Regions from separate parts of the Pseudoalteromonas sp. G5_S1_54_S4 genome, predicted to be linked through region 1. Evidence: riboswitches for the same ligand, from Rfam matches in the RefSeq annotation. Region 1 holds a riboswitch; the other holds the start of a gene.
The links. A riboswitch is a leader RNA that binds a small molecule or an ion and turns the genes downstream of it on or off. The one in region 1 is predicted to bind cobalamin.
Positions count from the first base shown of each region.

Region 2: another riboswitch for cobalamin. It lies ahead of ACTRWE_RS04240 (TonB-dependent receptor domain-containing protein); the one in region 1 lies ahead of ACTRWE_RS02625 (ABC transporter ATP-binding protein).

Region 1 covers NZ_JBQKUL010000004.1:1,692-7,490, forward strand. Annotated here, with positions in the region: gene cobO (cob(I)yrinic acid a,c-diamide adenosyltransferase) at 1-426, opposite strand, end outside; gene ACTRWE_RS02615 (cobyric acid synthase) at 419-1,900, opposite strand; gene ACTRWE_RS02620 (FecCD family ABC transporter permease) at 1,900-2,910, opposite strand; gene ACTRWE_RS02625 (ABC transporter ATP-binding protein) at 2,912-3,724, opposite strand; cobalamin riboswitch at 3,799-3,936, opposite strand; gene ACTRWE_RS02630 (porin) at 3,986-4,918, opposite strand; gene ACTRWE_RS02635 (LysR family transcriptional regulator) at 5,082-5,799, opposite strand, start outside.
Region 2 covers NZ_JBQKUL010000006.1:78,256-84,054, reverse strand. Annotated here, with positions in the region: gene ACTRWE_RS04265 (TetR/AcrR family transcriptional regulator) at 1-253, shown strand, start outside; gene thiI (tRNA uracil 4-sulfurtransferase ThiI) at 354-1,811, shown strand; gene ACTRWE_RS04255 (ketopantoate reductase family protein) at 1,838-2,740, opposite strand; gene ACTRWE_RS04250 (VanZ family protein) at 2,733-3,083, opposite strand; gene ACTRWE_RS04245 (YajQ family cyclic di-GMP-binding protein) at 3,235-3,717, shown strand; cobalamin riboswitch at 3,998-4,163, shown strand; gene ACTRWE_RS04240 (TonB-dependent receptor domain-containing protein) at 4,201-5,799, shown strand, end outside.

The sequences.
Region 1 (5,799 bases):
GTCGATATAGCCATAGGTCACCATATAGGTGAGCTCATCGAGTAATACCACATCGATACTGCTGTCGCTTAGCATCCGCTTTGACTCTTGCCATGTTGCTTGTGCTGCCGCAGTATCGGCCTCTTTATTTTGCGTATCCCAAGTAAAACCTGTGTTCATAACAGCAAATTCAACTCCAGCACCTTGTAGTAAATTACGCTCACCACATTCCCATGTACCTTTAATGAACTGACATACCGCGGCCTTTTTACCATGGCCAACACAGCGTGCAACCACACCAAAACCAGAGGTTGATTTACCTTTGCCATTACCAGTAATAACCTGAAAAATGCCTTTTTCTTGCTGTGCCGCTGCTACTCGAGCATCAACTTGTTCTTTTACTTTTTGCTGGCGCTGTTGGTGCTTGTCGTTTGTTGATTCAGTCATTGTTATGTCCTTGGTAAATTTTAATAATTTGTTCAATGTTTAAATGTGTTTGGCACATTTCAGCGAGGCGTTCTAGCTGGCGCTCGCGATGCTCATTGATGCTGATACCACTAATTTCACTGTCTGGTTTTAGCCACTTTAATAGCAGCTCTGTAGCGGCTGCGTTGTCAAATAAGCCATGTAAATAAGTACCAGCAATAGCATTATCATCACTAATAAAACCATCAGTTTCAAAGCCATTTGGGTGTTTATTAAAGCGAATAAGTGGTTTGTTGAGCGCTTGACCTTTACTGATCCCAGCATGTATTTCGTAACCCTGACAAGCAACCTGCTGCTGGTTTAAATTGAGTATTGCATTTACTTGGCTTAGCACTTTTTGCTCACCTAAAATGGTATTAAAATCACTAAGCGCTAACCCAGCTATTTGCCCTAATGATGATTCCACCGCATTAGGGTCACAAATCGTATTACCTAGCATTTGCATACCGCCGCAAATACCCAATACTTTGCCACCATAGCGTAAATGGCGTTTTATTTGCTGATCCCAGCCTTCATTTTTTAAAAATACCAAATCGCTAAGTACATTTTTACTGCCAGGCACAATAATTAAATCAACATCAGGAATTGTTTGAGTATGGCGCACATAGGTTATATTTATATTTGGGTGTAATCGCAGTGCATCAAAATCGGTATGATTACTAATATGAGGCACTAGCAGCACCGCAATATTAATGCTGGCCTCGGTCACATTATTATCTATGGCAACGGCATCTTCGGCATCAAGTGCTAAATCGTGTAGGTAGGGTAACACCCCTAACACAGGTTTACCGGTGTACTCTTCAAGCCAATCTAACCCGCCTTGTAATAGGCTAATGTCACCACGAAAACGGTTAATCACAAAGCCTTTTACCCGTGCTTGCTCTGATTCGCTTAATAGCGCCAAAGTCCCTACTAGGTGAGCAAACACACCCCCTTTATCAATATCAGCAATAATAATAACCGGGCAATCGACCTTTTCGGCGTAGCCCATATTGGCGATATCGTTTGCGCGTAAGTTAATTTCAGCTGGGCTACCAGCCCCTTCAACCAACAATAAGTCAAAGCGTTTAGCTAAACGGTTATGCGAGGTTAATACCGCTTCCATAGCCACTTTTTTGTAGTCATGGTAAGAGTCGGCTTCCATATTACTAATAGCCCTACCATGAATAATAACTTGCGCGCCGGTATCACTATTGGGTTTGAGTAATATCGGGTTAAAGTCTATTTCAGGTGCAACTTTTGCCGCAACGGCTTGTAATGCTTGTGCTCTACCAATTTCACCGCCATCATGAGTTACGGCACTATTAAGCGCCATATTTTGCGGTTTAAACGGCGCAACATTAACACCTTGATTAGCAAACACTCTGCAAAGTGCTGCAACCAGGGTACTTTTACCCGCATCTGAGGTAGTGCCTTGTACCATTAGTGTTTTCATTATTGAACCACCAGCTGGCGCTTACGAAAATACAATATACTTAAAAAGAATAGACTGCCGATAGCCGCCGTGATCACCCCGATTGGCAACTCTTGATTACTTAATAGTGAGCGAGCAAGCACATCGACCCATACCATAAATATGCCCCCGACTAATCCGGTCATTAATAACCCAACACGGCTACCTTGAGAGATAAAAAAGCGCACTATGTGCGGCACCATTAAGCCAACAAAGCCAATTCCGCCACAGTTAGCAACCAATACGGCCGTGATCAACGAGCTTAAAATAAGCATTAAAATTCTAAAGCGATGCACCCTAACACCAAGCGTTGTCGCGCTTTCATCGCCTAACAACATCGCATTAAGCTGGCGCCTAAAACCCAACATGATTATTGTACATGCCATAATGACTAAGGCAGGTAACAGCAGCGACTGCCACTGTGCTCTAGCAAAACTACCTAAAGTCCAAAATAAAATAGCCGCGACTGCTTGTGGATCGCTCCAATAAAGTAACAAACTAGTAAAAGCACTAAATAAAAATGATAAGGCCACCCCTGCCAATAACATCGACTCAACTTGAGCGTTGCGCTGGCTACCTGCAATTAAAATTAATAACCCCATCGCAACTAAACTGCCGGTTAATGCCGCCCCAGATAGTGCAATACCCGCCCCAGCTCCTACCAAGGACATTAATATAACCACCCCTAATGAAGCACCAGACGAAATACCAAATAAATAAGGATCAGCTAAGGGATTACGGGTGACTGTTTGTAGTATTAAACCTGCAATCGCTAAGCCACTACCGGCTAAAAAAGCCAGCAAAGTACGTGGCATTCTTAATTCAATAATAATACGGCTGGTAAATGAAGCCTCGTTTGAAAAGGTTAAGCTTTGATATACATCTGCTAGCGACGTAGGTACCGCACCAAAACTCAGTGCAATAAATAAACTTAATAGTGCGCATAGTAGCGCAACGATTAATGCAACGGTATGGTTAGAAAAAACCGTCATATTATTGGTATCCATAATAATAAGTAATATGAGGAATAGCCTCACCCGAAGCTGCTGATTGAGGGTGAGTGCTCACTTGTGCACAAACGCCAAACACCTCATCCAGCATCTGCTCAGTGACCACTTTATTTGGCTTACCTGCATCAACAACTTTTCCATTTTTAATAACCACTAACTCATCACACATAGCAGCAGCTAAATTTAAGTCATGAAATGACGCAAATACCGTAATACCTAAAGATTTAGCCAGCTCCATCAGTTGAATTTGATATTTCACATCAAGGTGACTAGTTGGTTCATCCATAATAAGAAGTTGCGGTTGCTGCACAATAGCGCGGGCAATAAAGGCTCGTTGCTTTTCACCGCCAGATAGCGAATCAAATAATTGAGTACTATGAGATTCAAGCCCCACATGACTAATAGCCTGAGCTATTTTTTGTTTATCTGCTTGGGTGGTCGAGCTAAATAGCGTTTTATACGGGGTAAGCCCTAGAGCTACAACATCGAATAACGAGAGATTAAATTGCGACGGTGTTTCTTGTAGCACTACCGCAACTTGCTTGGCATAGTCTTCGCTTTTTAGCTGCCAAATATCGGTGTTATTAAATTTAACCTCTCCCGCTGACGGCTGATTAAATCGATACAAGCAACGCAGTAAACTCGATTTTCCCGCACCATTAGGACCAATTAAGCCAACAAACTTGCCACGCTCAATACTCAAATTAATATGCTCAAGGATTAAGGTGTTACCCACTCGCCAAGAGACATTATTAACGGTTAGAAGTGCAGTTTTTTTAGCGGTTTGAGTGTGCAAAAAATTATCCTAGGCAGGGAAAACCCACACTCAGTACCACAAGTACCAAAAAGAAAATGAGTTAACCCGCTCGTTATATGAAGTTTTAAGGCACTTGTATCTGACTTACAGTAAAACTGATTACAGTTACGGGTATAGTTGAGGAGTTTCACCTCATTCCAAATGCTTGGCTATTATGCGCAGATAAGTAAATAATTTAAAGCAAAAAAAACCGCACTCAACTGAGTGCGGTTAAAAGGGAGTGTTTTAACTAAGGTTTAGTTAAAACTTATATTCCATACCTAAACCTAGGTAATCTTGGTCAACATTGCTGTCCATATCAAAGCTTGAGTAAAAACCAAATACTTTAAGGTTTTTGTTTAGTTTATGGTCAACACCTACCGATATCGCGCTTTTATCATCGCTGTCATCAAAATCCATTGTTTGGTATTGCACTTTGAAAGTGTTGCTACCCATAAGGTAAGCTGCATTCACTAAGTAACCGTCAGCCTCAGCGCTGCCATCTACTTTTTCTTGTGTTTGGTACATTGCGCCAAGTCTAAAATCTTCAATTTTACCTTGAACTGTTGCACGCACTACATCGTAACCATTGACTTCGCTATCAGCAGCAATGGCAGCATATACTGCGCTCTTTTTAAGGCCTGCATCACCGTAAGTTAACGCCACTGAGTAGCCATTTTTGGCATCTACGTCGTCTTCTGCAATAAATGACGCTAATACTTTAAAACCTTCATATGAGTTTGAAGCATAAGATACTGAGTTACCTAAACGATTTTCACCTTTAAAGGTATTTTTTATATCACCTTCTTCAAGATCGTTGAAAAGATCTAGCTTCCCCTGCGCTTGCTTAAGCGCGGTATCATTTCGGCCTATCACAACCTGACCAAATCCGCCTTTAAAGCCCACATATTGATTACGCGCTGAAATATTGTCGTCATCACCTTTAGAATCGGCATCAGACACATCGACCTGAAATTCAAACTTATAAACCGCTTCTAAACCGTCTGAAATTTTTTCAGACCCTTTAAGTCCGAAACGAGATGCATTACTTTTAATTTCAGTAAACGATCCTTCACCATCGTCAGATGATTGAACGGTTACATTTGCTTTACCGTAAATATCTACCTCTGCAAGTGTATTAAAAGATAAACCACTAAGTAGGGCTAAGCATAAGCTCGATTTTGCAAATTTCATGTTATTTCCTCGATAATCACAAAAGACTAATTTTTAAAACAGCAGCAGTGTGTCACCACTAAATGACAAAAATATTACAAAGGACACATTTTTGTCTTTTTAAATTAATAAAACTGCATTAAATCTGAAATCAAAATAACATGTAAAATAAACTGCCTACCGACTACTTACTTTGTTTCAATAAACTCGGTGTCATTTGCGTTAACAAATTAACCAAGGTTTCTATCAGCTCTTTCTGTTCGTTATCTCTATGATAGGCAACAAATACATCTCTTGAGGTATTTTCTACCCCTTTTACATGAAAAAGTTCGCCTTTTTCTAAATGATCTTTAACTAATACCTGTGGAATAAACGCACTGCCGCCACATTGCAGTATTAAATCAAGCGCAATACGCCCTGTACTGGTTCTAAAATAAGGCGGTGTTTTACCGGTAAACTGACGCGCATGCCAAAGAGAAAACGTGGTTCCCCAATCAACATACACATATTGATTATCAAAAAAGTTATCACTGGTTGCCGTATCGTAACCACTCACCGGAATAATAGGCAGTTCACAAATACGTTCAACCACAAGTTCATCAACTTTAGGGGGATCAAACAAAATAGCTAAATCAAGCGTACGCTCCAACAATAAGCGAGTGCTTTCTTGTTGCGCTTTCACTTCTGCCACCAGCGATACACCAGGCATCGCCGATACAATATTTGTAATACCAAACTGTAAAAATGCATCCCAAATATTAGGCGTACCAGCTAAGCTAATTTGCTTATGCATATTATCTGCAAGTGCAACATCCACTTTGGCTCTTTGCATCCCAGTAATAATCATTTGCGCATGCGGTAACAAACGCTCACCTGGGGCCGTGAGTTGAATATTATTACGC
Region 2 (5,799 bases), on a different contig from region 1:
TGAAATTATTGCCATTGATGAACAAGATGCTATCGAACTTGCTCATACGCTAAAATTAACGGTTAGCTTTTGGACACCCTATATGAAAGCAAGAAGACTAAGTGGTGTACTGGTTGAGCAAGATATTTACCCTGGCATTGTAAAAGTACTGACTTTATTTAAGGCTTACAGTACAGAAAAAAGCGCAAATAAAATTAATCAGTTAAGAGACAAGTACGCACTTTTAGCAAATGCAGCCCCCCAGAATCCTTAAGCCTGTTGAGTTGGTTAGTTCCTAGGCGTTAAATTTTTTGCTATAATCCGCCGCGCCCAATGCCTGGGTGCGCGAATTCCCGCAGTCTAAGAGTTGAACTATGCTTAAATTTATCGTCAAACTTCACCCTGAAATAGCCATCAAAAGCCGTTCAGTCCGTAAACGCTTTACCAAAGTGTTAGAAAATAACATTAAAATTGTATTGCGTCGTGTTGACGAAAAAGTACAGGTACGTAATAACTGGGATAACATTTCAGTTGTAACAAAACTTGACGATGCTCAAACTCGCCTTGATTTTATCGACAGCTTACAACGTATACCTGGCATCGTGCAGTTTATTGAAGTGACCGAAACAGACTTTAAAACCCTTGATGACATCTATCAAAAAACCATTGAGCTAGTTGGTCACACTATTATTGGTAAAACCTTTTGTGTCCGTGCTAAGCGCATAGGTCAACATGATTTTACTTCAACTGAGCTAGAGCGTTACGTTGGTGGCGGGCTTAATCAACATGTTGAAGGGGCTCGAGTAAAGCTAAGCCGCCCAGAAGTAACGATTCGTTTAGAAATTAAAGACGAAAAAGCCTACATAGTGACGCAAACCCATTTAGGAATGGCGGGCTTTCCACTGCCAACACAAGACGATGTATTATCGCTTATGTCTGGTGGGTTTGATTCTGGCGTTGCCAGTTATCAAATGATCCGTAAAGGTGCTCGCACGCACTTTTTATTCTTTAATTTAGGTGGCGCTGCCCATGAAATTGGGGTTAAGCAAGCGAGCTACTATCTATGGAAACAATACAGCTCTACTCACAAAGTTAAGTTTATTACTGTTGATTTTGAACCGGTTGTTGCTGAAATCTTAGAAAACGTTGAGAACAGCCAAATGGGCGTTGTCCTTAAACGTATGATGATGCGAGCGGGTAGTGCCGTCGCTGAAAAACTAAATATTCAAGCATTGGTTACGGGTGAAAGTATAGGTCAGGTGTCTAGTCAAACCTTAGCTAACTTAAGTGTGATTGACCGCGTAACCGAGACGCTGATTTTACGCCCACTTATCCAACATGATAAGCAAGAAATCATCAATATAGCGCGCCAAATAGGCACTGCAGAAATGGCAGAGACGATGCCTGAATACTGCGGTGTGATCTCTAAAAAGCCGACAGTTAAAGCCAAAATTGAAGTAATTAAAGCAGAAGAAGAAAAGTTTGACTTTGATGTGTTAGATACCGTTATTGATAACGCCCGTGTTATGGATGTGCGCGATATCGATGTTGAAGCTAAGCAAGAGCTTAAAGAGGCAGAATCAGTTACAGAGTTACCTGAAGGAGCGGTTGTTGTTGATATTCGCTCACCTGAGGAAGAAGATGCCGCTCCGCTTGAAATTGATGGTATTGAAGTTATTCATTTACCGTTTTTCCGCTTAGCAACAAAGTTTGGTGATTTACCTAAAGATAAAGACTATTACTTATATTGCCAAAAAGGGGTAATGAGCCAGTTACAAGCGCTTATTCTTCACGAAGAAGGCTTTACCACTGTAAAAGTCTATCGTCGTTAATGGCTAAATATTTTAAAAGCGCGGATTTATTCCGCGCTTTTTTTTGCCAAAATTTTAGCAAGTAAGGCGTCATTATAAGGTGTTGCAATATGGTGCAGTTTTCCTTGCTCACTTATATAGCCACAAATCGCCATGATCTCTGTTTGTCTATTATGCAAAACGTCTTGATGCATAGATGAGTAATTCTCTGCGGTTAAACTCATTACCTTGTAGGCGCGCTCGAGAGCATCGATAAGCTTAATATTAAGTTTAAGCGCGGTCGCAATATGGCACGCCTCTGTTAATAAATTAATAATTGAGCTATTAAACTGTGGCGCACGCAACTGGCCATTTTTTATATTGTACAGAGCGGTTAATGGATTTATTGCAATATTAACCAGTAGCTTTTCAAACCGTAGTTGTTCAATATTGTTACTGACAATTAACTGTGGAATGGTGTGTAATTGCTCACTAAGCTGTTGAATATTTTGAATAGCTAGTTGATTACAGCCCCCTAATACACTTTGCCCGTTTCCGGTATGCTGCACAATATTAGGGTTTGACTTAAATCCAGCTATGCTGGTGGTTAAAAAGTACAACGACTGCTGCTTTGTTAGTTGTTCATTTAATTGTTCAACATTACCCATGCCATTATGACTCAGTATAATATGGGTATTATTGCCTAGATAAGGTTTTACTTGAGCATAGGCTTGTTGCACTGCAAACGCTTTTACCGTGAATAAAACAATATCAAATTCAGGAGTTTGAGATAACTGCTCTTGTGAGATAAAAGTGGCGTTAATTTTTTCAGACGCAGCGTTACTGTGGCTGTAAAAGCGAGTATTAACTGTGCCTTTTCGAGTAAGTATATATATAGCGTGATGCTTGGCTAAAAAATGGCTAAATAACAAGCCAATAGCGCCATCACCTACAACAAGTATGTTAGCCATAATGCTTCTTTTTACGCAGTGTTAACAGGGCTTTAGCTAAAAAGTAGCTCGCTGCACCAATAAAATCGGCAACAAAATCGGCCAGTGATGCTTGTCTGTAAGGAAGGCTATCTTGCATAATCTCTATTGCCGCACCGTAACCAGCGAGTAATAGTATTTGTGCATATAATGGGAGTTTAAACGCTTTATCCATAATAATGGCAAGTAAAAAGAAGATACCAAAATGCGCTGCTTTATCAACATGCGGAAATAAGTTTGCCGCGCCCTTTACCTCTTTAGCAAATAAGAAGGTAAACGCAACAATACTAATTAAAAAAATTGCTTGGTAAACACGCCTTGTCACGAAAATTCCTAAAATCGTATAAAAAAGAAGCCTCAGTATATCAAACTAATTTAGTATCGCACCTGAACAAAATGCAGAAAAATGTAAAGATTTATCATTTTAACGTTATAATTGCGGCATAAAATTAAGATTAGATAGTTAGGAGAACGCTATGCCTTCATTTGATATTGTATCTGAAGTAGAAATGAACGAAGCAAAAAATGCGGTTGATAACGCCAACCGTGAACTAGAAACGCGATTTGACTTTAGAGGCGTTGATGCATCAATAGAGCTAAACGATAAAACAATTAAATTAAAAGCTGAAGCAGATGCTCAGGTAATGCAGTTATTTGATATTTTAGCGAGTAAAATCTCTAAACGTGGGATGGATGTTGCAAGCTTAGAGCTACAAGATATTTCTCGTGCGGGCAAAAATGTTTTTCGTAACGTTGCACTTAAACAGGGTATCGAAAAAGACATGGCTAAAAAAGTAGTAAAAGCCATCAAAGACTCTAAAGTAAAAGTACAAGCGGCCATTCAAGGTGAAGAAGTTCGCGTAACAGGTAAAAAGCGTGATGACTTACAAGCGGCTATGCAAGTTGTACGCACTGCTGATTTAGGTCAACCATTTCAGTTTAAAAACTTCCGCGATTAATTTATTGTTTCGAGCTAGGCACTATAGGCGCTGAGCTCAAAGCAACATGTATTTAGCCAAACACGTTATATTGTTTGGCTATTTATTTTTGGATCTATGATAATTATCGAACTCCGAACTCCGAACTCCGAACTCCGAACTCCGAACTCCGAACTCCGAACTCCGAACTCCGAACCCCGAACCCCGTATCCTGAATCTTGAACCTTTGGATTTGTAGATGTTTAGACGTCCGTTGACTTTTTTTAGTAAACAGATAACAATAGCAGTCTATTTTCAAGGTGCTTACTAAACACTTCAATGGTGTGATTTTTTTAGTAGGATAATCGGGAAGTTGGTGCGTTTTCATTGATGAAGTCAATCCCAACACTGCCCCCGCAACGGTAAAGTTATGCTGTATTAAATTATGGTAACTGAGTCCGGAGACCGGCCTTGATTTAATCTTACTTACTAACATCTTTGCGGTGGGCAAAGATAGGGGACATGATGTTAAATAAAACCGCACTGGGTGTGGCCATTTCGGCTGTACTCTCTATTTCTGTATCTGCTGCAGAACAAACCATTGAAAAAATAACCGTTACTGCGAATAAATTTGAACAACCTATAAATGATGTATTAGCAAGTGTTGCAGTTATCGAGCGCGCTGATATTGAAAAAGCGAATTACCGAGATTTACCAGCAATATTAAATACCATAGCTGGGATAGATATTGTTCGTAATGGTGGGTTAGGTCAAAAGGCAGATATATTTGTTCGCGGGGCCAGCGCTAAATATACCTTAGTATTGGTTGATGGCGTAAGAGTGAGCGATGCAAGTTCAGGTAGTGTATCGCTGACGAATATTCCAGTTAACAGTATCGAGCGTGTTGAGCTTATTAAAGGGGCAAGAGCTGCTATTTATGGCTCTGATGCGGTAGCCGGAGTAATTAATATTATCACCCGTAAAGCCTCAAATAACTCGCTTTCGGCTACTTTAGGCAGCCATAGCTACAGTAATTATCAGCTTGCTGGTGGGCTTGTAAAAGAGGCGCTTAGCTTTAATTATAATTTAGGCTACGAAGAGACAGATGGTTTTGATGTTACTGGCAAAGATCCAGCGGCTGAGTACACAAAAGATCATGATGATGATGGCTACAAAAATAAAAACATTGGCTTTAATTTAGCTTATGAGCTTGCTGAACTAGGCCAATTGAGCCTGCAATCTCAGTATAGTGAAGGCGAAGCACAATATGATAATGCATGGGGTAACGATGCCTACGACTTTGAAAATTACACCGCTAAGCTAGGCTGGAACAAAGCCTCAGATATATATAGCCAAAGTACTTCGGTGAGCGTTTCGCAAGAAGAAAATACCCAAACAGGTACCGATGTGCAGCAAGTGTATAGCACAGAGCGTGTTGAGTTTGAATATCGAGGGCTTTATACCCTTACTGAAGAACTTGAACTATCGGGTGGCTTTAATTATTTATCTGAGGATTTATCAAACTCGTCAGCAACGTCATCAGAAGAAAAACGCGATAATAAGGCGTTGTTTATAGGCGCGTTTTATAGCCATAACAAATGGTTAGCAAATGCGGTTGTTAGAACCGATGATTATGACTTCCATGGCCGTGCAAACACTTACAGTACAGGACTTGGTTACAAAGCAAATAACTATGTAACACTACGTTTAAATCACGGTACTGCATTTAGAGCTCCTTCGTTAATTAATGCGTTTGTGACTAACAGCCCGTACTATTTACCAAACAATAATATTAAACCTGAAGAAGCCTTAAATAATGAGCTTGGTATAACTTTAGAAACCCAATGGGGCCGTTATGATATTGCTATTTTCGATAACCGTATCAATAATTTGATTAGTAATAATTATGATGCAGACTCAGGTAAATATATTGCAACTAACATAGATAAAGTATCTATGCAGGGGATAGAATTATCGGCTGAGTTTTCAGCGTTAGGCTTTGAACACTCTGTTAATGTTAGTTTTTTAGATGCTACAGATGAAAAGACGAATACAGATTTACCACGCAGGCCTTCAGAGTCGTTTAATTATCAACTCGCTAAGTCATGGGGCGATTTTGATGCT